DNA from 3 places in the Micromonospora sp. WMMD734 genome. Region 1 is predicted to be linked to each of the others. Evidence: riboswitches for the same ligand, from Rfam matches in the RefSeq annotation. Region 1 holds a riboswitch; each other region holds the start of a gene.
What was found. A riboswitch is a leader RNA that binds a small molecule or an ion and turns the genes downstream of it on or off. The one in region 1 is predicted to bind cyclic di-AMP.
Positions count from the first base shown of each region.

Region 2: linked by a shared signal. The riboswitch ahead of ACN267_RS00800 (coiled-coil domain-containing protein) and the one ahead of ACN267_RS24385 (NlpC/P60 family protein) in region 1 are both predicted to bind cyclic di-AMP.
Region 3: linked by a shared signal. The riboswitch ahead of ACN267_RS22100 (coiled-coil domain-containing protein) and the one ahead of ACN267_RS24385 (NlpC/P60 family protein) in region 1 are both predicted to bind cyclic di-AMP.

Region 1 covers NZ_JBMHMK010000001.1:5,629,869-5,637,608, forward strand. Annotated here, with positions in the region: gene ACN267_RS24340 (ASCH domain-containing protein) at 1-189, shown strand, start outside; gene ACN267_RS24345 (LLM class flavin-dependent oxidoreductase) at 213-1,094, opposite strand; gene ACN267_RS24350 (hypothetical protein) at 1,251-1,772, shown strand; gene ACN267_RS24355 (hypothetical protein) at 1,756-2,124, shown strand; gene ACN267_RS24360 (e9imm peptide) at 2,183-2,446, opposite strand; tRNA gene ACN267_RS24365 (tRNA-Gly) at 2,932-3,005, opposite strand; gene ACN267_RS24370 (zinc metalloprotease) at 3,239-4,273, shown strand; gene ACN267_RS24375 (pyridoxamine 5'-phosphate oxidase family protein) at 4,346-4,900, opposite strand; gene dcd (dCTP deaminase) at 5,047-5,625, shown strand; gene ACN267_RS24385 (NlpC/P60 family protein) at 5,675-6,715, opposite strand; cyclic di-AMP (ydaO/yuaA leader) riboswitch at 6,728-6,864, opposite strand; gene ACN267_RS24390 (C40 family peptidase) at 7,020-7,740, opposite strand, start outside.
Region 2 covers NZ_JBMHMK010000001.1:163,636-171,375, forward strand. Annotated here, with positions in the region: gene ACN267_RS00780 (hypothetical protein) at 238-636, opposite strand; gene ACN267_RS00785 (hypothetical protein) at 794-937, opposite strand; gene ACN267_RS00790 (STAS domain-containing protein) at 1,293-1,655, shown strand; gene ACN267_RS00795 (SRPBCC family protein) at 1,754-2,221, shown strand; gene ACN267_RS00800 (coiled-coil domain-containing protein) at 2,342-3,400, opposite strand; cyclic di-AMP (ydaO/yuaA leader) riboswitch at 3,405-3,536, opposite strand; gene ACN267_RS00805 (cation diffusion facilitator family transporter) at 3,703-4,617, opposite strand; gene ACN267_RS00810 (HelD family protein) at 4,725-6,842, opposite strand; gene ACN267_RS00815 (alpha/beta fold hydrolase) at 7,027-7,740, opposite strand, start outside.
Region 3 covers NZ_JBMHMK010000001.1:5,164,342-5,172,081, reverse strand. Annotated here, with positions in the region: gene ACN267_RS22130 (YkvA family protein) at 25-375, opposite strand; gene ACN267_RS22125 (hypothetical protein) at 458-1,255, opposite strand; gene ACN267_RS22120 (hypothetical protein) at 1,502-1,873, opposite strand; gene ACN267_RS22115 (lipocalin family protein) at 2,113-2,715, shown strand; gene ACN267_RS22110 (helix-turn-helix transcriptional regulator) at 2,819-3,145, opposite strand; gene ACN267_RS22105 (carbonic anhydrase) at 3,402-4,076, shown strand; gene ACN267_RS22100 (coiled-coil domain-containing protein) at 4,208-5,233, opposite strand; cyclic di-AMP (ydaO/yuaA leader) riboswitch at 5,237-5,368, opposite strand; gene ACN267_RS22095 (YibE/F family protein) at 5,535-6,878, opposite strand; gene ACN267_RS22090 (heavy metal translocating P-type ATPase) at 7,040-7,740, shown strand, end outside.

The DNA of each region.
Region 1 (7,740 bases):
GTCTCCTGGGACTTCGCCCGCTCCGAGGGGGAGGGCGACCGGTCCATCGAGGACTGGCGGGCCGGGCACGCCGGGTACTGGGCGCGGGTCGGCACCCCGGTCACCGACGACACCGCAATCGTCTGTATCCGGTTCCGGCTGGTCTCGGCCGGCGACGGCGGGACGCCCACCGGCGACCTCGGCACCTGAACCGCCCCGGGAGGGGCCGCCCGTCAGGGCGTACGCAGCTCCGGCAGCAGCCGGGTCGCGACGTCGACCAGCACCGCCTCGTCGCCGGCGTACCAACTGTCGGCCCGGGGCCAGTGAGTGATCACGTCGGTGAAGCCGAGCGCCGCCGCCCGCGCCACCTGCTCGGCGAAGAAGTCGGCGCTGCGCAGCGAGAAGACCGGCGCCGAGTCCAGCGAGAGGTAGCGGGGCAGGCTGGCCGGATCCCGGCCGACCTCGTCGAGGGTACGGTCCATCCAGGCGCAGAGCGTCGCCACCCCGTCCCACCAGGCCGTCAGCTCCTCCTCACCGGTGCCGGTGGTGACCCAGCCCTGACCGAACCGGGCGGCCAGCCGCATCGACCGGGGCCCGTTGGCGGCCATCACGAACGGCACCCGGGGCTGCTGCACGCAGCCGGGGTTGTTCCGGGCGTCCACCGCGCTGAACCAGTCGCCCCGCCAGGTGGTGCCGTCCTCCCGCAGGATCAGGTCCAGCAGCTCGGTGAACTCGCCGAACCGGTCCACCCTCGGCCGGGGCGGCAGCGTCTCCCCGCCGAGCACCGCCGAGTCGAAGCCGATGCCGCCGACGCCGAGGCCCAGCAGCAGCCGCCCGCCGGAGATGTCGTCGAGGGTGGTGACCTGTCGGGCGAACGCGGCCGGATGCCGGAAGTTGGGCGAGGCGACCAGGGTGCCCAGCCGGACCCGTTCGGTCACCATCGCGGCGGCGGTCAGCGTCGACATCGAATCGAACCAGGGACCGTCGACCAGATCCCGCCACCCCAGGTGGTCGTACGTCCAGGCGTGGTCGAAGCCCCACGCGTCCACCTGCTGCCAGCGCCGACGCGCCTGTGGCCAGCGCTGGTCGGGAAGGATCACGATGCCAATCCGCATGATCGCCAGCGTAGGCAACAGGCCCGCCTCCGAGAGGGCCGAGGGTGGCACCTCATTCGCGCCGCGCCGCCGATTGTCGATCATCTGCCAGTACGGAGTGCTGTGCCGCATCTGCGCCCACAGTAGGGTGGGCCACACCGAAAGGATGGTGCTGCCGTGAACGTGCTTGACCTTATAGGTCACGTTGCCGACATATCGGCAGTGCCAATCGCGATCATCGGCTTCGGGGTCACCTACAATCAGGTAAAGAAGACGCGCAAGGCTGCGGAAGCCGCCGAAAGCGCCGCCCGAAATTCGCAAAAGGCCATCGGAAGAAGCAGTCTTTTGGGCCTGATCCCTCAGTTGCAGCGAGTCGAAGAGGAACTGGACCGCGCGATCAGAAGCGGCTCGGAGCCCGTCGTCGCCTCCTCGCTTCAATCCTGGCGCTGGCAGGCGGGCCAGGTACGCGGCCTCCTACAGGTTGGCAAATTGGCAAGACGTGAGCTGCTGGTCGACATCCAGGATTCCGTGTCGGCCGCGTCCCAGGCCCAGATTGAGCTGAGTGGGTCAGGTGGTGACCTGAACTTGGCCGCGGCGACAAAGGACGTGCGGGACGCGATAGCCAAGGTAACGAACGAGCTGGGCGCAATTGCGACCGTGCAGGGCATCCAAGCTGGAGGCGTTGACGATGCAAGGTGATTTTACGATTGGCCGCCTGCTCCACTTGGTTAGACTGCTGAACACAAGAACCGACCGCGGGTCCATCGAATGGAAACCCACCCCACGCATGAACCCGTTCGGCTCCAAGGCGTTCCGAACTTCCACCCCCTCCTCCTCCCTGACCCTCTCCTTCAACGGTCGTCGACACAACATCCGGATCATGGACGAGAATGGAAGTATCGTCGCAGAGTATTCAACCGGGAGCGACTCGCCCGAATCTCATGAGCTGGATTCTGAACTCGAACGGCTCTACGATCTGGTTCACGTCGAGACGTCGCGGGTGAACGAATCGATCGAACGGGTGATTCGCGAACTCGAAGGCGGGCTCTAGCACAGGGACCGCATATGCGCAGCGGTGGGCACTGGGCGTACCTCCGCGCTCCCGTGGGTCAGCGACGTCGGAGCCGGTCGTCGGGCTCCGGCCACGGGGTGGCCGGCATCTCGACCGGCCGGCGCGCCGACGCGCGGTCGACGACCTCAGTGGCCGTCAACTCGGGGACGGTGGTGAAGATCAGATCGGAGACGTCCGGACAGGCCAGATCACGGCCGAGCCTCTCCAGCCAGTCGTGCAGTTCGACGTCGTCGGCGTAGTCGAGCCGCATGATCCGATCGACGAGGGCCACGGCCTCGTCCCGGGTCAGCTTCGCCGGCACGGCAACCTCCTCGGTGCAGGAGGACGGCACCCGCATGAGCCTCGACGCAAAAGTGCCGACGTTTCCACCTCGGCCTGTCGCCCGGGTCATCCTGGGCAGGGTAGTCCTGGCGCGTCCTTTCGAGCTGATGTCGTCAACGAATCAGGCAGCAGGCGACGGACGGCGGGATAGGCAGCAGGCGACGGACGGCGCGCTGTGCTGACGTCCGACACCGCTGCGGTCATCGGTGTGAATCGTTCACGTCATCAGGTCTAAAGGGCGCGCACGGGCATATGTCCCCGCCATGCTCACCCGTGGGGCGTCAGGCCGCCGGGATCCCGGTGACCGGCGGGCAGTGGGGCGGCGAGCGGTGGTTCGGACGGGGTGGGCCCGGCGCGCCACCCTCGCCGTCGCGGGCACCAGAGGCGAGCCCGCGCGCCATCACGGTCCGGATGAGACACCGAAGGCCCTGACTCGGATTCGCATCCTGGTCAGGGCCTTCGCGGTGGAGCGGGTGACGGGAATCGAACCCGCACTGTCAGCTTGGGAAGCTGATGTTCTGCCATTGAACTACACCCGCAAGCGGGACCACTGTACCTGAGGTGACCGCGCCCGCGCACCCGGGCACCCCGCACGCCACCGATCACCTTGCGTAGGCAACCAGCCACCACCTGCTGAAACAAAACGGTCAGATGTTTCACAGAAGCAGCTTGGGGACGTTCTCAAACGTGTCGATCAGTTGTAACGTCACCCCCACGTTCACGACCTCGGCGCGACATACCCCCTGCCGCGCCGCCAGAAAGAGGTGGGCCCATGGGACTGCGTCCCAACCTGCTGACCCGGCGTGCCGCCGGTGTCGCGTCGACGACCTTCGCGCTGCTGTTGAGCACCGCTGCGGTGGGCGTCGTACCTGCGGCTTCCGCGTACTCCGCAGCCCCCGACAACACTTCCTGCGCGGAGCCGGCCGACGCCCACGCGGACGTCCACTCCGACGCCCGCGTCCGTGGCGGCAGCAAGGCTGCCCACAAGCGGCACGACCCCAACGAGCTGACCGCCAAGCAGGTCCAGGAGCGGGAGGCGGAGTTCGCCGCCGCCCTGCGCAACAGCGCCCTACAGTCGAAGTCCAGCTACCGCAGCGGCTCGACCGAGGGCACGACGGTGGCGCTGGCCCCGATCAGCATCCCGGTCGTCGTGCACGTCATCCAGCGGGACAGCACCCGGGCCGGGGGCAACATCCCCGACTCGATGATCAACTCGCAGATCAGCGTGCTCAACCAGGCGTACAGCGGTGCGACCGGTGGGGCCGCCACGGGTTTCACCTTCCAGCTCCAGAAGATCAACCGGGTCACCAACGCGTCGTGGTACCCGATCGTGCAGGGTTCCTCGGCCGAGCGGGCGATGAAGACCTCGCTGCGCACCGGCGGCAAGAACACCCTCAACATGTACCTGGGTGAGCTGAGCGACGACCTGCTCGGCTGGGCCACCTTCCCCAAGCGCACCCTGGACGTCATGGACGGCGTCGTGGTGCTCGGCGAATCGCTGCCGAACGGCACCGCCACCAACTACAACCTGGGCGACACCGGCACCCACGAGGTCGGCCACTGGCTGAACCTCTACCACACCTTCCAGGGTGGCTGCTCGGGCTCGGGCGACGGCGTCTCGGACACCCCGGCCGAGCGCGAGCCGGCCTACCAGTGCCCGACCGGCCGGGACACCTGCACCGCGACCGGCAAGGACCCGATCACCAACTTCATGGACTACACCTACGACTCGTGCATGTACCAGTTCACCGCTGGGCAGGCGAGCCGCATGGTGAACGCCTGGACCGCGTACCGCGCGTCGGCCTGACCGGCGGCGCCGCACAGCGTCAGGTGCCGGCTCCGTCCCCTGGGGACGGGGCCGGCACCGTCGTTTCCGGGGTCAGGCGGCGGTGCGACGGGTGTCGAACCCGTGCCGACCGCGCCGGGACGGGCGCTGGTCGGGCAGGCCGGCGACACCGTGCCGACCGGGCACCGGGTCGAGCCAGACCTGCACGGCGGGACGCCCGGCGTCACCGCTGAACGGGCCACCGTGCTCACGGCGGGTGAGCATGGCGACGTCGACGCTGAATTCGAAGAGCCGCCAGTCGACCTGGGGCGCGGCCCGGCCGATCTCGGCCACCAGCGCCACCCGGGCCGGGTCGGTCACCGGCTCGGCGCGACCGGCGACGTACGCCTCGTCGTCGCTGTCCTCAGGCGGAAACGAGTGGAGCGCGTAGCGGCCGTCGCGTTCGAGGTCACGCCGCTTGGGCGAGTCGACGACGAAGCAGAACAGCCCGCCGTCGGTGACCAGCGGGCAGACCGGGTGCACCCGGGGACCGCCGTCGGCGCGGACGGTGGCCAGGTAGCCGAAACCCGACCCGTACTGCTGGAGGAGAAGGCGGATCCCGTCGGCGAGTCGGGGCTCGTCGGCGGCGAATGCGGACCAGGATGCCATGTCGTCATCCTATCGAACAGGCGTTCGAAAATCAGTCCGACACGCAGGTCGAACGGCCCGACGTACGCCTCGGAGCCGGCGACGACGCCGGCCGGTGGGGCGGCCCGGTGGGCGGGTCCGGCCGAGGCGCTGGATATGGTGTCCCGATGCTGCTCTCCGACCGGGACCTCGTCTCCGAGATCAAGGCGGGCGCGCTGGCGCTGGAGCCGTTCGAGCCGAGTCTGGTGCAGCCGTCCAGCATCGACGTGCGCCTCGACAAGCTGTTCCGGGTGTTCAACAACCACCTCTACACCCACATCGACCCGTCGGTGCAGCAGGACGACCTGACGTCGATGGTCGAGGTGCCGGCGGGCGAGCCGTTCGTGCTGCATCCGGGCGAGTTCGTGCTCGCCTCCACGCTTGAGGTCATCTCCCTCGGCGACCAGCTCGCCGGCCGGTTGGAGGGCAAGTCGAGCCTGGGCCGGCTGGGGCTGCTCACCCACTCGACCGCCGGTTTCATCGACCCGGGCTTCTCCGGCCACGTCACGCTGGAGCTGTCGAACGTGGCCAACCTACCGATCACCCTCTGGCCGGGCATGAAGATCGGCCAGCTCTGCATCTTCCGGCTCTCCTCGCCGGCCGAGCACCCCTACGGCTCCGCGGTGTACGGGTCGCGCTACCAGGGCCAGCGGGGGCCGACCCCCAGCCGTTCCTGGCAGAACTGGCGCACCTGGACCATCGGCTGACGCGGCGTGCCGTGTCGGGGCCCCGGGTCCGGGGCCCCGACACGGTGGCTCAGCCGGGTCGGCCGTAGCTGTTGACCGGCCCGTCGTCGACCCGCTTCATCGTGATCGGTTTGCCCGCCTGGGAGGCGTGCACGACCCAGCCGTCCCCGACGTACATTCCGACGTGGTGCAGGTCGGAGTAGTAGAAGACCAGGTCGCCGGGGCGCAGGTCGGCCCGGCTCACCCGGTCGGTGACCTGGCGCTGCTGCCGGGCGTTGTGCGGCAACGACACCCCGGCCTTCGCCCAGGCCGCCATGGTCAGCCCGGAACAGTCGTAGTTGTTCGGTCCGGCCGCGCCCCACACGTACAACTTGCCGATCTGGGCGCAGGCGAACTTGACCGCCGTACCGGCCGGACCACCTGGGTAGCCTGCGGGGCACGGCGCCGGGCGCAGCGGCCCGCCGCCGCCGTTGCCGTAGACCTTGAGCCGCAACTTCTGCAACCTGTCGATCTCGGTGTTGATCTGCTTCTTGCGGGCCGCGAGCTGCGCTTCGGTACGGGTGAGCTGGGCGACCATCTCGTCCAGCGGCGCCTTGGTCGCGGCGAGTTCGTCGCGCAGTTCGGCGACGGCCCGCACCTCGCGCTGCTGGCGGCTGGCGAACCGGTCCAGCAGCCCCAGCTGTTCGACCACCTGGCTCGGGTTGCGGCTGCCGAGCAGGGCGTTGACGGTGGACATGTTCTCGCCCTTGTACGCCTGCACGGCGAGGCCGCTGACCTGGTTCATCGCCTGGTCGACACGGCGTTGCAGGGGGGCGATGCGCTTGCCGAGCGCGTCGGCCTGCCGGCGCTTGGCGGCGAGGTCGATGCGGGTGGCGTTGTGCTGTTCGATGAGCGGTTCGAGCTTGTTCCAGTCCTGGTCGATCTGCCGTTCGATCTCGGCGACCGAGGGGTCGGCGTGCGCCGCCGTAGGGCCACCGGTCAGTACGACCGCTGCGGCGGCCAGGGTGGCGAGGGTGGTGGTGAAGCGGGACCAGCGTGGGCGCGGCACCGTCGTGTTCCGGGCGACCTGGGTCGTCCGGTGCGACGGCGGCCGCGGGGCATGGTGTGCCACCGGGCTCCGGGCTCCTTCTTCCTCGACCGCCTACCGGGTTAGCTGACGGGTTCGGGCGGGAAGGGAGCGCCCTACCGCGGCGGTCGCGGATTCACCCCGGCGTACCTGGGTCCCCGGCTCGCCCGGAGGCGACTCGGCGGTGCCGGCCGACGCCACCCCGGGCGGGGCGGACCTGGTGCCGACCGACGATTGACCAGAGTAGAGATGGTCGTTATCGATCCGCAACCCGCCGGGCCGGCACACTCGGTGACCGGAAAACACGCAACCCCCGGCCCATCGGGCCGGGGGTTGACGTCTGCGCTGGTCAGGGGCGGCGGAAGCCGGCCACCGGCATGTAGTTGATGCTGGTCACCTGGACCGGCTTACCGGTCCGGGGCGCGTGCACCATCATGTCGTTGCCCAGGTAGAGCCCGACGTGGTGCAGGTCGCTGAAGAAGAAGACCAGATCGCCGGGGCGGGCCTCGGAGCGCGGGATGGCCTTGCCCTCGTTCCACTGCGCACCGGTGAAGTGGGTCAGCGAGATACCTGCCGCCTTGTACGCGAACTGGGTGAGCCCGGAGCAGTCGAACGAGTTCGGCCCGGTGGCGCCCCAGACGTACGGGTCACCGACCTGCGCGCAGGCGGTCGCGATCGCGGTCCGGGCGGCGGAGCTGACCACACCGTTGATCGTGGGGCAGCCGTTCACCTTCACCGTGGTCTTCGGCATCGCCGCCTGCAGCCGCTTGATCTCGGCATTGATCTGCTTCTTCTTGGCCGCGAGTTCCTTCTCCTGCTTCACCTCGGCGGCGATCAGCGTGTCGAGCTTCTGCTTCTCGGCGTCGTACTTGCGGCGGACCACGAGCACGGCCTCGACCTCCCGGCGCTGCTCGGCGGCGAGCCGGTCCAGGATGGTCAGCTGCGTGGCGAGGGTGCCCGGCTTGGTGGTGGTGAGCAGCGCGCTCAGCTCCTGCGAGGGGCCAGACTTGTAGTAGCGGGAGGCGAGGTCGCCGACCCGGCCCAGGGCGAGTTCGCTCTGCAGCGCCAGC
Region 2 (7,740 bases), 5.5 Mb from region 1:
TCCCCCGATCCTGTCGGGGGAGCCGGTGCGTGTCCGGCTCGGGAGCTGCCCGGTCCGTGGGTGATCGGCTCGATCGGGTGATCGACTCAGTGCGGCGAGGTTGTGGCATCAACCCCGTGTCTTTACCGCAACATCGCCCCAATGGAGTGGATTGAGAGCGACGTAGGCCCCGGTCGACGCTGAGGAGCGTGACCGGGGCCTGTGTGTGTCGTGGAACGGTTGCGTGCCGTGGAGCAGTCAGTCGTCCAGCCCGACGGGGGAGTTCGGCCGGTCCACGTCGACGAACTCGATGTCGTCGGCGGCCCGGTCACCCCGGCTGCCGGCGGCCCGTGCGGCGGTGCCGGCCGCCCAGCCGATCGCCGCGCCGACCAGCGCCGCGCCGATCAGCAGGGTCCAGGGCAGGGCCGGCCGTCGGCCGGCGAGCGCGTCGAAGGCGAGCGTCGCCCGACGGCGCGCCTCGTCGGCGGTCGAGCCGACCAGGTCACCGGCGTCGGCCAGCCCCGAGTCCCGGACCGACCGGGCGGCGTCCCGGACGCTGTCACCGGCGGAGTCCACCGCCGAGAGCAGGTGGTTCCAGGCCTGGTCGGCGATCCGCTCGGGCTTGCTGCGGCGCTCCAGAAGGTTGCTGCCGATCATCGTGTTACCTCCTCGAATGCCGAAGTCTGCGGCCACTTCGGACGTCGTCTCCGTGCCGCGGGACGGTCCTCGCACGGACCGGACGACCGGCCCGTGTCCGAGCAGTGCCCCGCCCGGCCGGGTCGCAAACCCGGTACGCAGGGGTGACCGGCACGACTCAGCGGACCATGACCACGGACGTGGCGCGGGCGAAATCGTCGTCGTCGTCATCGTCGTCGTCCCCGCCGCCGCCGAAGCCGCAGGCCAGGACGAGAGCGAGCAGCGCGCCGACCCCGGCCAGCCCGAGTAGTCTCTTGAGCATCGATCCGTCTCCTCGATCGTGGTGACCCATCTCTCGCCCACGGTAGGCACCTGTCACAACCTGCGCCGGGGGAGTCGGCACGCCGTGCCGGGGTGTCGACGGGGCTCGCCCGGCCCACCGCATCCGGTTACCACTGGACCGGGGCCGCTACTCTGGGACGGTTGGAACGGCCGAGCTGTGCCGTTCGTCGGAAGAGAACAGGACCAGCAACGGTGTGGAGAGGGACGGTCCGGTCCGTCGGGATCCGCGAATTGCTCATCCCGAGGGGTGGCGACCGAGGCCATCGGAGGAATACTCTCGGTCGCGGCCCGCGTACTGATGAGGCGCCCGGGGACGGGCGAGTGGAGGTGCTCGCGTGAGCCTGTCGATCGTGAAGTCGGTCCTGCCGGCCGGTGTCATCGAGATCGCCCCCCGTGGTGAGATCGACGTCGACACCGCCTACGAGGTACGTGAGGCGATCGCCGAGGTGCTGGCCAAGGGCCGGCCCGCGCGGATCGAGCTGAACATGCGACTCGTCACCTTCATCGACTCCGTCGGGATCAGCGCCATGGTCGCCGGCTTCCAGACCGCCGAGGTCAGCGGCGTCAAACTGATCGTCACCGAACCGAGCCGGTTCGTGCACCGGCAGCTCTGGGTGACCGGCCTGCTCGGTCTCTTCGGCGCTCCGGAGCCGTACTTCGCCGGTGCCGCCACCCCGGAGGTGCTGCCCGGCGCCTGACCGGGCCACGGGCGGCGTCCATGCCGTCCGACCAGTGACGTTGCCAGTCCGTCTCCGGTACGGCACGATCGTGCGACCGACGACGGTCAGGAGGCCCGGTGGTCCGGCGGGAGAGCTTCAGCTACACGGTGCAGGCGCGCTGCTCACCGGCGGACGCGACGGCGCTGCTGAGCGACCTGTCCCGGCAGGAGGAGCTGCATCCGCTGATCGTCCGGGTACGCCGGCTGCCCGCCCGGCCGGGTGCCCTGGCCAGCTATGCGATCACCGACCGGCTGGAGCTGGGGCCGCTGCGGTTCCCCGTCACCTACCAGGCCGACGTGCTGCTGGCCGGCGACGACGAGATCGTGACGGTGGCCCGCCAGCAGCCCGGCACCACCGTACGCAACCACACCCGGCTGCGGATGGAGGGTGACCTGCTGCGGATCGACGTAGAGATCACCCTCGCCGCACCGGCGCCGTTGTTCGGCTACGCCTTCCGGCAGGCCCGCGCCGCCCACCTGGGGCTGGCCAGCCGCCTCGGTGCCGTTCTGGACTCCCGGGCCGGCGACCCGCCTCCGGTGGGCTGACCACCGCCGGCACCCGGGCTGCCCGACCCGGTCGCGGCGTGGCGGCACCCGACCTGACCTACCGTTGCGGCCGGCCGTGGTCCGGTGGCCCGCCCGGGTCGGACGGGCCACCGGGTCGGCTCAGATCATCGACAGGTGCACGTGGTTGGTGTGGTCGCTGGACGGGTCCCCGTTGCCCCCGCTGTACGCCTTCCACCCGCTGCTCGGCAGCCAGATCCGCTTGAACCAGATCACGTAGAGCACACCGAGCCGGTCGGCGTTGCGGATGAAGTACGCGGCGAGGTTGTTGCCGTACGTCCGGTCGCCGCCACTGGCCACCCCGCCGAAGCCACCCTTCTGGGCGGCGAAGTCGCACGCCCGGCCCTTGGGGTGTTCCCCGGAGCCGCTGGGCCGGTAGCAGGAGACGTACCTGGTGAAACCGGCCGCCTTGGCCTGGTTGAGGGCGTTGAGCGTACGCGGGGTGATGCAGCCGTTGGCCGGCGTCGGGTCGTTGACGCTGCACGACTCGGACGGCCAGGAGCCGTCGGAGTTGCGGGGCGCCCCCTTGGCGTTGCTGGTGGACGTGCCGTCCGAGCTGCCGGAGTCGCGGGAGGTGGGGGCCGGCTTGTCGGCGGCGGCCACCGCCAACGCCCGCTCGGCCTGTTCCTTGCGTTTGCCCATGGTGGCGACCTGCTTGCGCTGTTCGGTGATCTCCCGGGTGACCGCGGCCCGGGTCCGGGTGGCCTGGTCCCGGGTCTCGATCATCGTGCGCAGTTCCTGGTCCTCCCGGGTGGCGACCGTCTCCAGCGCCGCCGCGCGGTCCAGGAAGCCGGTCGGGGTGTTGCTGTTGAGCAGGGCGGACATCGGTCCGAGCCGGCCGGTGCGGTAGGCCGCGCCGGCGATCTCGCCGACCTTGGCGGTCTGCGTGACCAGTTGCCCCTCGATGGTCTTGAGCTGCCCGTCGAGTTCCTTTTGGCGTTTGGTGGAGCGCTCCAGGGCGGCCTTGGCCTCCAGCCAGCCCTTGCTGGCCGCGTCGAGCTGGTCGCGCAGCGCCGGGGTGCCGCCCTCGTCGTCGTCGCCCGGGGCGGCGAGCCGGGTGGTGGGCGCGGCGACGGCCGGGGTGAAGGGCGCGGCCGACACGCCCAGGGCCAGCGCCGTGACGACTGCGGCCAGCAGCCGCGTGGTGGTGCGTACGTGCATGCGGATGTCCTTCCGTCAGCCGCCGACCGGGTTAGCTGACGGGTTCGGGACGGAAGATCCCTACCGCTTGCGCGGATGCACCCCAGGAACGTGGTTCCCCGGTTCGCCCGGGCGGGCGATTAGGCGGCGGCCTCCGCCTGGCGGAGACCGGGGCCGAGCCTACCGGTACGCGTGTGACGCCTGCCTACCTCGTGACTGAGGGTACGAGAGTGAATACCCTCAAAAGGGGCAAACAGCGCAGATTTCCGTGATCTCTGTGCGGGAGTACCCGCCGGGGCTGACCGTCCGGCCCGGGGTGGGGGTCACCAGTGGGCGGGTCCGCACGCCCCCGGGGTCGCCCCGGGCTCGATCTGGAGGGTGGCGTGCTCGATGTGGAAGTCCTCCCGCAGGGCGCCCCGGGCGGCGGCCAGCACCGTGCCGACCTCGGCGTCGCCGGCCAGGGTGAGGTGGGCCGAGGCGACGTCCATGCCCGAGGTGAGCGTCCAGACGTGCAGGTCGTGCACCTCGGCGACGCCGGGCACGGCGGTGAGCCGGTCGTGCACGGCGGTCACCGGCAGGTGCTCCGGGGCGGCCTGCACCAGGATGCGTACCGCCGCCCGGCCGAGTCGCCAGGTGCGGGGCAGGATGAACACGCCGATCGCCACGGCGACCAGCGGGTCGGCCCACCACCAACCGGTGCCGGCGATCAGCAGCGCCGCCACGATCACGCCGACCGAGCCGAGCAGGTCGCCCAGCACCTCCAGGTACGCCCCACGCAGGTTGATGCTCTCCTTGGCGCCCTCCCGCAGCAGGCCGAACGCGACGATGTTGGCGAGCAGGCCGAGCACCGCCACCACCAGCATCGGGCCGGCCAGCACCTCGGGCGGCTCGCCGAACCGGCGGACCGCCTCGATCAGCACGTAGACCGCGACCCCGCTGAGCAGGACGGCGTTGGCCAGGGCGGCGAGCACCTCCAGCCGGTAGAGGCCGAAGGTGCGCTGCGGGTCCCGGGCGGCCCGCCGGGTGGCGGTGATCGCGGCCAGCGCCATCCCGATGCCGAGCACGTCGGTGAACATGTGCCCCGCGTCGGAGAGCAGGGCCAGCGAGCCGGTGCCGAAGGCGGCTACCGCCTCGACCACCATGAGCACGGCGAGCAGCCCGAACGCCGCCCAGAGCCGCCCCCGGTGCCGGTGCGCGGCGTTGCTGACCGTCGCGCTGTGGTCATGACCTGCGCCCACGTCCACACCTTCCGTCGCCGCTGCGGACCGGCTCCAATCTATGCTCACATCGCTATGTATGCAAGTGATGGTCGGTCGTCCGGCCAGGTGGGACGGGTTCCGGGCGGTCAGCCGGTCGGTTCGACGGTGGTGAGGCGCTGGGTCGCCCGGGACAACGCCACGTAGAGCGTCCGTACCCCGGAGCCCGGATCGGCCCGGATCTCGCCGGGGCAGACCAGCACCACCCCGTCGTACTCCATGCCCTTGGCCTGGAGGCTGGTCACCACCTGCAACCGCGCCCCGCCCCGGTCGCCCAACCAGCCGGCCACCTCGTCGCGGCGGGGCACCGGGGTGATCACGCCGACCGTCCCGGCCACCTCCGCCAGCAGCGCGTCCACCGCGTCGGCCGTCGCGCGGGCCAGCTCCGCCGCCGGCACCTGCAACGCCACCGGGTCCACCCCGGTGGACCGCACCGCGCTCGGCAACTCCAGGTCGGGATAGAGCCGGCGAATCTCCGCCGCCGCCACCGCGAAGATCTCCGCCGAGTTGCGGTAGTTGGTGGAGAGCGTGAACCGGTGCCGCCGCCGCCGACCCAGCGCCTGGTCCCGGGCCCGGTCCAGCTCCGCCTGGTCACCCGTCCAGGCGGTCTGCGCCGGATCACCCACCACCGTCCAGGAGGCGAGCCGGCCGCGCCGGCCGATCATCCGCCACTGCATCGGCGAGACGTCCTGCGACTCGTCGACCACCACGTGCGCGTAGTCCCGGTAGTCCTCGGGCCGCTCCCGCGCCGCCGCCCGCGCGGCCCGCTGCCGCTCCCCGAAGGTGCTCAGCTCCCGGACGCCGCCGGCGAGCTGGAACGGGTCCCGGCGGGCCTTCTTCGGGCGGACCGGCTGACCCAGCAGCGCGTCCAGCTCGTCGAGCAGGGCGATGTCGGCCACCGTCAGCCCCTCGGTGTCCAGCGACCGGTACGCCTCCACCAGCAACCCGACCTCCGCCCGGGACAGGACGCCGGCCGCGTACCGGTGCAGCCGCTCCGGCCGGGCCAGCCAGCCCAGCACGTGCCGGGGATGCAGCCGGGGCCACCACGCCTTGAGGAACTCCCGGAACTCCGGCCGCTCGATGATCTCGTCCTCGAAGGCCGGCTGCTCGGGCAGACCGGCGACGGCCAACCGTCGGGCCTGCGCGTACAACGCGGCGAGCACCCCGTCGAAGCCGACCCGACGGACCTCGTTACGGCGGGCCCCCCGGTGCAGCGCCCGGTCCCGGACGCCGTCCAGCTCGCGCCCCTCCAGACGCAGCAACGCACCCCGGTAGAGCAGCCGCAGCTCCTGCGGGCCGTCCGGCACCGCGTCCCGGGCCGCCCGCTCCAGCACCCGACGCATCCGCAGCGAACCCTTCACCGCCGCCACCTCGGGACCGTCCGTGCGGGTCGCCGACAGACCGGGGAACAACGAACCCAGCGAGTGCAGGGTGGCGGTCTCCTCACCCAGCGACGGCAGCACGGAGGCGATGTACTCCACGAAGACCGCCGACGGGCCGACCACCAGGATGCCGCCGCCGGCGTACCGGCTGCGGTCGGCATAGAGCAGGTACGCCGCCCGGTGCAGGGCCACCGCCGTCTTCCCGGTGCCCGGCCCGCCGGAGACGATCGTGACCCCCGAACCGGGGGACCGGATCGCCTCGTCCTGCTCCCGCTGGATGGTCGCGATGATGTCCCGCATCCCCCGGCCGGTCGCCCGGGACAGGGTCGCCAGCAGCGCCCCGTCACCCACCACCGGCATGTCCGGCGGGGCGGCCTCCGGGTCGAGCAGGTCGTCCTCGATCCGGGTGACCTTCTCGTCCGACGAGCTGATCGTGCGCCGTCGCACCACCCCCAGCGGCTCCGCCGGGGTGGCCCGGTAGAAGGCGGCGGCGGCCGGGGCCCGCCAGTCGACCACCAGCGTCTCGGCGTCGTCGTCGCGCACGCCGAGCCGGCCGACGTGCAGCACCTGCCGGTCGCGCAGGTCCAGCCGGCCGAAGACCAGCCCCTCGTGTTCGGCGTCGAGCAGGTGCCGGCGCTGGGCGGCATGGAAGACCATCGCGTCCCGCTCCACCAGCGCGCCGAAGTTGCCGACCTTGGCCAGCCGGTAGCCGTCCCGCTCGGCGCGGGCGGCCGAGCGGCGCAGTTCGGCGAGCCGGGCGTACACCCGGTCGAGATGCCGTTGCTCGGCGGCGATCTCCTGCTCCAGGGTGCTCTGGTCGGTCAACGTACCGCTCCTGTGCGACGGCGACGCCGGGCGCGGGTGCACGCCAGGCGGAATGAGGGTACGGGCAGCCGCCGACGCCGCGGCGGGCCGATACCCGTACCGCGACCTCCACCACCTCCGCGTGACCGGCCGCCCCGGCGGCGACGCACCGGGACGGTACGGCGGCCCCACGTGGCGGGACGGCTCAGCGCGTCGCCCGGCCGGTGGCGGCCCGCGCGCCCGGGGCGTCGGCGGGACGGCGGGGCCCCGGCGGTGGACCCACCCCGGCGGCGGACAGCACCCGGTCGAGCACCCCGGCGACGGCGGCGTTCACCTCGTCCGGGCGCTCCATCATCAGCATGTGGCCGGCACCGGGGCAGACGGTCAGCTCGGTGGCCGGCAGCGCCGCCGCGATCGACTCCGCACACGGCGGCGGGGTCAGCCGGTCCCGGTCCCCGACCAGCGCCGCCGCCGGCAGGTGCGCCAACGCGGCGAGCGTCGCCAACCGGTGCTGGGCCCCGATCGAGGCGCGGAACCCACCTATCGAGCGCAGCGAGGCGCGGGCCACCGCCGAGGTGACCAGCCGGATGTCGGCACCGGAGCAGCGGTCGCCGAAGAGCATCCACCTGATGCTCGGGGCCAGGGCGCGCAGCAGCGGACGGGGTGGCCGCCAGGAGCCGCACCGGGCCAGCACCCCCGCGCCGGTGGTCTCGGCGAGCCGGATCAGCCGGGCGATCCGTGGCGACAACCCGTACACGGTGTGGGTGTGCCCCTCGGCGGTGGTGGAGACGAAGACCAGTCCGGCCGTACGGGCGGCGAAGTGGGCGGGATGCCGGTGGGCGTACTCCATCACGGTCATCCCGCCCATCGAGTGCCCGACCAGCACCACCGGCCCGGTCGGGGCGAGCTCGTCCAGCAC
Region 3 (7,740 bases), 470 kb from region 1:
GGCGTGGCCCCGACCCGGCCCCGATCATGACACGATCTGGCGGGACTGGCCCGGGCCGGGCGGGACACCCGTCCGACCGGGTTGGCCGGGCAGGCTGCGACCGGCGGCCCGGCGGCGCTGGACCAGGCGGGTCAGGTAGATCAGCGCCCCGGCCAGCACGCCCATGTCGTCCAGGTAGATCGGGTCGGGCAGGAGGTCGACCGGGGAGATCGTGTAGATCAGCGCGCCGTAGAACGCCACCTTGCCGCTCACGCCGAGCGTGCCGAGCAGCCGGCGGGTGCGGACCACCCGCACCGCCAGCAGGACCGCGCCGACCAGCGTAGCCAGGGCCAGGATCGCACCGACGACGACGAGCGCCCACATCTGACGGGACATGCCCGCAACGCTAGTGCAGCGCAGCCCGTCGCGCCGCCGTCCGGGAGGCGCCGCGCCGCCGCCCGTCGCCGCGGCGGGAGGGTCAGTAGGCGGCCACGGCGGCCCGACCGCGCGCCACCACCGGGTTCTCCCGGGTGCTGTCCGCCGACGGGCGGGGGGCCTCCGGCATCGGCAGCACCGACTCGGCCCGCTCCGGGCGGCGCTCCCGCGCCGCGAACGCCTCGTCGCGCAGGCTGCGCGCCGCCGCTCCGGCCAGGTCGGCGGCCCGCCAGGCCGCCTGCTCCCGGGCCACCGCCGCCCGGTGCCGGGCCGCCAGGTGGTCCCGGATCGCGCGGCGCAGCACCAGTTCCTGCTCCACCGGGTGCCGGCGCGGGTCCCAGCCGGCCCGGTGGGCGAGGACGTCGGCGAGTTGCGCGTCCGACAGCTCCCCCCGCCGGTGGGCCTCGTCGGCGGCCCGGTGCAGCCAGCGTTCCCGGTCGGCGTACTCGGCGGGGGTCCGTCCGGTGTGCGGCAGGGGCATCGACGCGGCGGCGGCGAGCCGACGCAGGTGCGCCTCGGCCGCCTCCAGGGCCGTCCAGGCCGACTCGACCTCGTCCTGGACGGCGAGCCACTCGGCCCGCAGCCGGCTCGCCGTGGTGCCGGCCCGGTCGGCCGCCACGGCGACCTCCTCGGCGTACCGGGTGTGCTCCCGGTCCTGCTCGGCCCGGTCCGGGTCGTCGGGCAGGGCGGCGTCGCGGAACCGGCCGGCCACCGCCGGCCGGAGCCGGCCGGGCCGGACCACCAGGGCCGCGACGGCGACGGCGGCGAGGGCGAGCAGGATCAGCCAGATCGCGGCGGCGGCGGGGACATCGGGCAGGACGGCGGAGAAGACGGTCTGCATCACCAACACCTCACGGTGGACAACGATGTGGACGGACGGGGGCCCGGCAGTGGGCGGAAGCGGTGCGCGCGTCCCTGCGGCGGCCGGACCGGACCTGCCTGGCCCAGTTCTGCCCGGATCGGGTCTGCCCGGATCGGGTCTGCCTGGACCGCTGTCGGACCGACAGCTGCCGGTCCGCGGTCGGCGGTGGCCCGGCCGTGGCGGTGGCCCGGTCGCGGCCGGACGGGCGCGCAGCTGCCGCGCGGCTCAGCTCCGGGGCGGGCCGCGCCGGCCGGTGGCGTCCCGGGCCGGGTCCGGCGTGGCCCCGGCGACCGGCGCGACGGGCCGGGTGGCGGCACCGTCGGCGGGCGTCGGCGGCTGGGGCGGCAGGGACCCGTCGGCGGGCCGCTCGTCGTCGGGCCGGGTGCCGGGCCGGTCGAGGGTAGGCCGGGCGTCGGTGGGCAGCGTCGCCACCCGCGAGGTCACCACGGACGGTCGGGCGGCAGCGGCGGCCGGGCCGCCGGTGACGGCGAGGAACCCGCCGAGGCCGACGGCGAGCACCAGCGCGGTGACGGCCAGCCGGGTCAGATCGCGCAGCCTCGACACCCAGACGGGCGGGGCGGAAGCTACGCGGATCACCTGTCCAACCTATCCCCGATCGGCCGTCCGCGCAGGGTCGGTGGCCCGACCGGACGAGTGAGCCGGGCCACGGTGTGCCGTGTGGACGGACCGCTCCCACCAGGAATACGGCCACTGACCTGCGCCTGGATGCATCGACGGCGATGAGAATGCCGACAGTTTCCGGCCGGCGGGTCCGGGCAACTCTGCCGACGGCGCGACGCCCCGCCGCGCCGGACCGACAGACCGGAGGAGACACCATGGGAGTACGCCGTCAGGTCGTTGCGGCCGTCGCGGTCGCCACTGCGGCGGTGCTGGCCACCGCCGTACCCGCGCAGGCGGCGCCGACCGCCGTCGACACCGGACCGCTCACTCCGGTGGCCGACGTCGACGTCGAGCGCTACGTGGGCGACTGGTACCAGATCGCCGCCATCCCGGCGATCTTCGAGATCCAGTGCTACAAGAACGTGACGGCGCGGTACGACGTCCAGCCCGACGGCACCATCGGGGTCCGCAACAGCTGCCGGACCATCGTGGGAACCACCAGCGCGGTCACCGGGCGGGCCCGCAGCGAGAACCCGCCGGCCGACTCGGCGTTGACCGTGTCCTTCCTCAAGCTCGGCGGTAAGTGGATCTATCTGGGTGGGCCGAACTACGTGGTGATCGGGCTCGACCCCGACTACCGCTGGGCGGTCGTCGGCGACCCGGACCGCAGCAGCGGTTTCGTCCTCTCCCGGGAGCCGGCGCTGACCGGGGCGCAGACGGCGGCGGCGAAGGCGGCGCTCACCGCCAACGGCTACGACCTGTGCGACTTCCGCACCACCCGGCAGGACGGTGGCGGCGGAGCGGGCAGCTTCTGCTGACCCTCCACCGTCGACGGCCCGTCCCCACCGGGGCGGGCCGTCGACGTGTGCCGGTCCGGCGGTGTCCTGGCCGGGGCCGGCCGTCGCCCTCCGGGTCGGCGGCTCAGGACCCGGCGTCGGCCGGATCGGGGCTGAAGAGGGCGAGCAGGGCGCCGACCTGGCGGTCGGCCTCGGCGGGGTGCCGGAAGTGGCCGCTCGGGTTGAGCGTGTACTCGTTGCGCCGGCCGACCCGGGTACGCCGCAGGTAGCCGCCGGCCTCCAGGTCGGCGACGATCGCCTGGGCGGCCCGTTCGGTCACCCCGACCTCGTCGGCGACGTCGCGGAGGCGGGCGGTGGGGTTACGGGCGATGGCGAGCAGCACATGACCATGGTTGGTGAGGAACGTCCAGTTCCGGGTGCTCCCGGTGCCGCCTGTCGCCATGCCGGTCATGGTATGGCCCGTACCTGGGAGACCCGTCGTCGGCCGCCCCGACGGTTGCCCCGGAGCGGCCGGTCGGCCCCCGGTGGGTCGCCCGTCGACCTCGGTGGGTGCCGGGTCCGACACGCCGTCGACACGGCTTCGACCGATGCCTGAAACGTGTATCACGAAATCTTGACGTACCTTTAGCTGCGTGTGACCGTGAGGACACGGCCGTCGTCGCCGCCGGCCGGCGTGACCAGGTGCGATTCCGGACCGAGGTGAGGCAATGGCCCCGATCACTCCGACCCAGGCGCTGGCCGAGTTGCAGGCCGGCAACAGGCGTTTCGTCGCCGGTGTGCCCCACCATCCCAACCAGGATGCCGGCCACCGCACCGCCGTCGCCGACGGCCAGCATCCCTTCGCGGTCATCGTCGGCTGCTCCGACTCCCGGCTCGCCGCCGAGATCATCTTCGACCGGGGTCTCGGTGACCTCTTCGTGGTCCGGACCGCCGGGCACACCGCCGGGCCCGAGGTGCTCGGCAGCGTCGAGTACGCGGTGACGGTGCTCGGCACCCCGCTGGTGGTGGTCCTCGGGCACGACTCCTGTGGTGCCGTGCAGGCGGCCCGGGACGCGGCCCGGACCGGCACCCAGCCCCCGGGACACCTCTACTCGGTGGTCGCCGCCGTCGGGCCGAGCCTGCGTCGCGCGGCCCAGCAGGGGGTGCACGACATCGACGGGATCGTCGACATCCATATCGCGCAGACCGTCGAGGTGCTGCTCGGCAACTCCCCGGTGATCGCCGCCGAGGTGGCCGCCGGCCGGTGCGCGGTGGTCGGGATGTCCTACCGGCTCGCCGCCGGTGAGGTGCGCCAGGTAGCCCCCGAGCTGCCCGCGCCCGCCGCCGCGGTGCCGGCACCGGCCGTGCCGGCCGGTGCCGCGACGGCACCCGTCGCCTCCTGACCCGCACCGGTCACGATGAGGGCCGCCCGGCTCAGCCGGGCGGCCCTCATCGTGCGCCTCGATCAACTCACCGGGCCGGTGCTGCGGTGTCCGGAACGCCGGACACCGCAGCTTCGGCCCAGCTGCACCCGCTACAACAGCGACACGTGGACGTGGTCGGTGTGGTTGGACGGTCCCGAGTACGAACTCCAGCCGTTGGCCGGGAACCAGATCTGCCGGTTCCAGATCACGTAGTAGATGCCCAGCCGGTCCGAGTTGCGGATCAGGAACGCGGCGAGGTTGTTGCCGTACATCCGGGTGTCGTTGTTGTGCCACGGGCTGAACCCGCTCTTCTGCAACGACCAGTCGCACGCCTTGCCCTTGGGGTGCTCCCACGGCCCACCGGGGCGGTAGCAGCCGACGAACCGGTTGAATCCGGCCCGCTTGACCTCCTTGTACATGTGCAGCGTGCGCGGGGTGATGCACCCGGACGTGGTCGGGTCGTTCTCGCTGCACGACTCCCCGCGCCACTCGCCGTTGGCGGTCTGGCCGGGTGCGACGCGGGCCACCGGGGACGTCGCGTCGACCAGGCCGCCGGTGAAGCCCCGACCGCCGACCAGGGCCAGTGCCTTGTCGGCCTCGGTCTTCTTCTTGGCCATCAGGTTGGCCTGCTTCTGCTGCTCACGGACCTCGGCGTCGACGGCGAGCTTGGCCTGCTCGGCCCGGGTCTTGACCTTGTTGACCTCGGCCAGCTTGCCGGCGTTGACCATGTTCAGCTCGTCCAGGGCGGCGGCCCGCCGGACGAAGGCGTCCGGGGCGTCGCTCTCCAGCAGCGCGGCGACCGCGCCGACCCGACCCGTCCGGTACGACTGGGCGGCGATCTCGGTGACCTGCGGAGCCAACGCCGCCAGCTCCTGCTCCGCCTTCTCCACCTCGATGGCGTATTCGAGTTGGCGTTTCTTGGACTTCTCCAGTCGGGTCTTCGCCGCCGAGTACTCCCGGTTCGTCGCCTCGATGACGTCGGTGAGCAGCTTGGGCTCCTCGTCCTCCTCGTGCCCCGAGGGGGTGGGCGCGTTGGGTGCTGCCGCCGCGGGGGCGGCGGCCGGGCCGGCGACCAGCGCCAGAGCGGCGAGCACGGCCACCACCGGAGTCCACCAGTGGCGTAGGGGTGCCGTCACAGTTGTCCCTTCCGTCGACCGCCGACCGGGTTAGCTGACGGGTTCGGGACGGAAGTGGCCCCTACCGCTGGCGCGGATTCACCCCAGGTGCTCGGTTCCCCGGCTCGCCGTACGGCGATTGGGCGGTGGCACCGCTGGCTCCGGTGGGCGCCTTCGGCGGTGACCGGCAGCGAGGTTACCCGAGAGTCGTACCGGGGATCTACGCCTGTAACCCGACCAAATGAGTATTTTCCCGATAGCGAGTGGTAATCAGTGACGTGGCCGACAGCCGCGACCTCGCCTTCGGTCACGCAGCGCAGTGTCACCATGCGGTGTCCGTGCTCCTTTCCGGGTCTGGCCACCGTGCGGGGGCCGGGGTGGACGGTTCGCCGTGCCGGGGCGCGCTCAACGCCTCCCACGCCTCGGCACGGTCGGGGGCGGGACGTGGGGCGGGCGTCGGCCCGGCCGTACCGGCGTCGGCCGGCCCTCGTCCGGCGGTGACCACCAGCGCGGCCAACCCGGTGGTCAGCGGCACCGCCGCCACCAGGCCGAGGGTCGCCACCGCGCTGCGGACGATCTCCTGGGCCAGGAACTCGCTGGTGAGGATCTGGCTTACCGGGCGGCTGTCGGCGGTGAGCAGGAGCAGCAACGGCAGTGACGCGCCCGCGTACGCCAGCACGATCGTGTTGACCGTGGACGCGATGTGCGCCCGCCCGACCCGGGTCGCCGCCCGGTAGAGCTGCAACCGGGACAGCCCCGGATTGGCGTGCGCCAGCTCGGTGACGGTGGCCGACTGGGTGACCGTGACGTCGTCCAGGACACCGAGCGACCCGATGATGATCCCGGCCAGCAGCAGGCCGTGCAGGTCGACGTCGCGTTGGTACATCGACAGCGTGGTGGCCTCCTCGCTGCCGTACCCGGTCAGGTGGGTGGCGGCGGTGGCCAGCGTGCCCAGGACGCCGGTCAGCACCAGACTGCCCAGCGTGCCCAGCACCGCCACCGAGGTCTGCGCGGTGATCCCGTGGGTCAGGTACAGCACCACGAACATGATCAACGCGGCGCCGGTGACCGCGATCGGCAGCGGCGCGCCCCCGGCGGAGATGCCCGGCACCACGAAGGTCAACAGGATGGCGAAGCTGGCCCCGAGCCCGGCCAGGGCGGCCAGCCCGCGCAGCCGGCCGAACGCCACGATCGCCGCCGCGAACAGGGCGACCAGCCAGAGCAGCGGCATGCCCCGCTGGTGCTCGGCGATGTGGTAGCTGCTCACCGACGGATCGGTGGGGTCGGCCAACGCGACGAGCACGACCTCGTCGCCGACGGCCACCGTCGGTGCCCCCGGCCCGGACGGGACGGGCGTCTCGACCTGCTCACCGCTGTCCGGCCCCTGCCCGACGGTGACGGTCACCGTCCCGCACGGCCCGTCGGCCACCCCCGACGGGCCGTCGGGCGTCTGCGGGGCGGGCGGGCACGGCTCGGTCACCACCCGGGTCACCGTGCCGTGGTAGCGGGGCACCTGCTCGCCCTGGTCGATCTTCGAGGTCTTCCCCGGCCAGAGCAGCAGCGTGGCGATCACCGTGACGACGATGAGCGGCACCACCGTCATGACGAGGATCCGTCGCACCCGGGGCGGGGTGGACGGAGCGGGGCGGGTGTGGTCGGCGCCCATGTCTGCGAGTTCTCCCAACGGTCCGGGACGGGATACGTGTCAGCCGACCTGCCGGTTCACCCACGGGCGGCGCGTCATCGTCGGACGATGGTAGCCAGCGTCCCGACCCGCCCGCCCGGTTCACCGTGCCCACGGCCTGCCGAAAGAGGATGGTGGTGGCCATGGACCAGCACCGCGACCGGGCAGCCACCCCGCACCCCGGCCCGACGGCGCGGGGTGGCCACACCGACCCGGTGGGGCCCGCCCCGCACCGGAGCCGGGTCGGGCACGCCGGCCGCACCCCGGACCGGAGCGGAGGCGAACACGTCGGGCACGACCCGGCGACGTTCCGGCGTCGGTTCCTCGTCTGCCTGGCACTGACCCTGCCGGTGGTGGCGACCGACCGGATGGTGCTGGACTGGGCCGGCCACCCGCTGGAGTTCCCCGGCCGTCCCCTGGTCGGGCCGGTGCTCGGCTCGGTGGTCTTCTGGTGGGGCGGCTGGCCGTTCCTGACCGGGGCGCTCCGGGAAGCCCGGGCCCGTACGCCGGGCATGATGCTGCTGGTCGCGATGGCGATCAGCGTCGCGTACACCGCCTCGGTGTCGACCTTCCTCGGTGCCTTCGACCTGGACTTCTGGTGGGAGCTGGCGGCGCTGGTGACCATCATGCTGCTCGGCCACTGGCAGGAGACGAAGGCGATCGGCCAGGCCCGAGGAGCACTCGACGCGCTGGCCGCGCTGCTGCCCGACGACGCCGAACGCGTCGGCGCGGACGACGACGTCGAACGGGTGCCGGTGACCGGGCTGCGTGAGGGCGACGTGGTGCTGGTCCGCCCCGGCGGTCGGGTGCCCGCCGACGGACGCGTCGTGGCCGGCACCGCGGA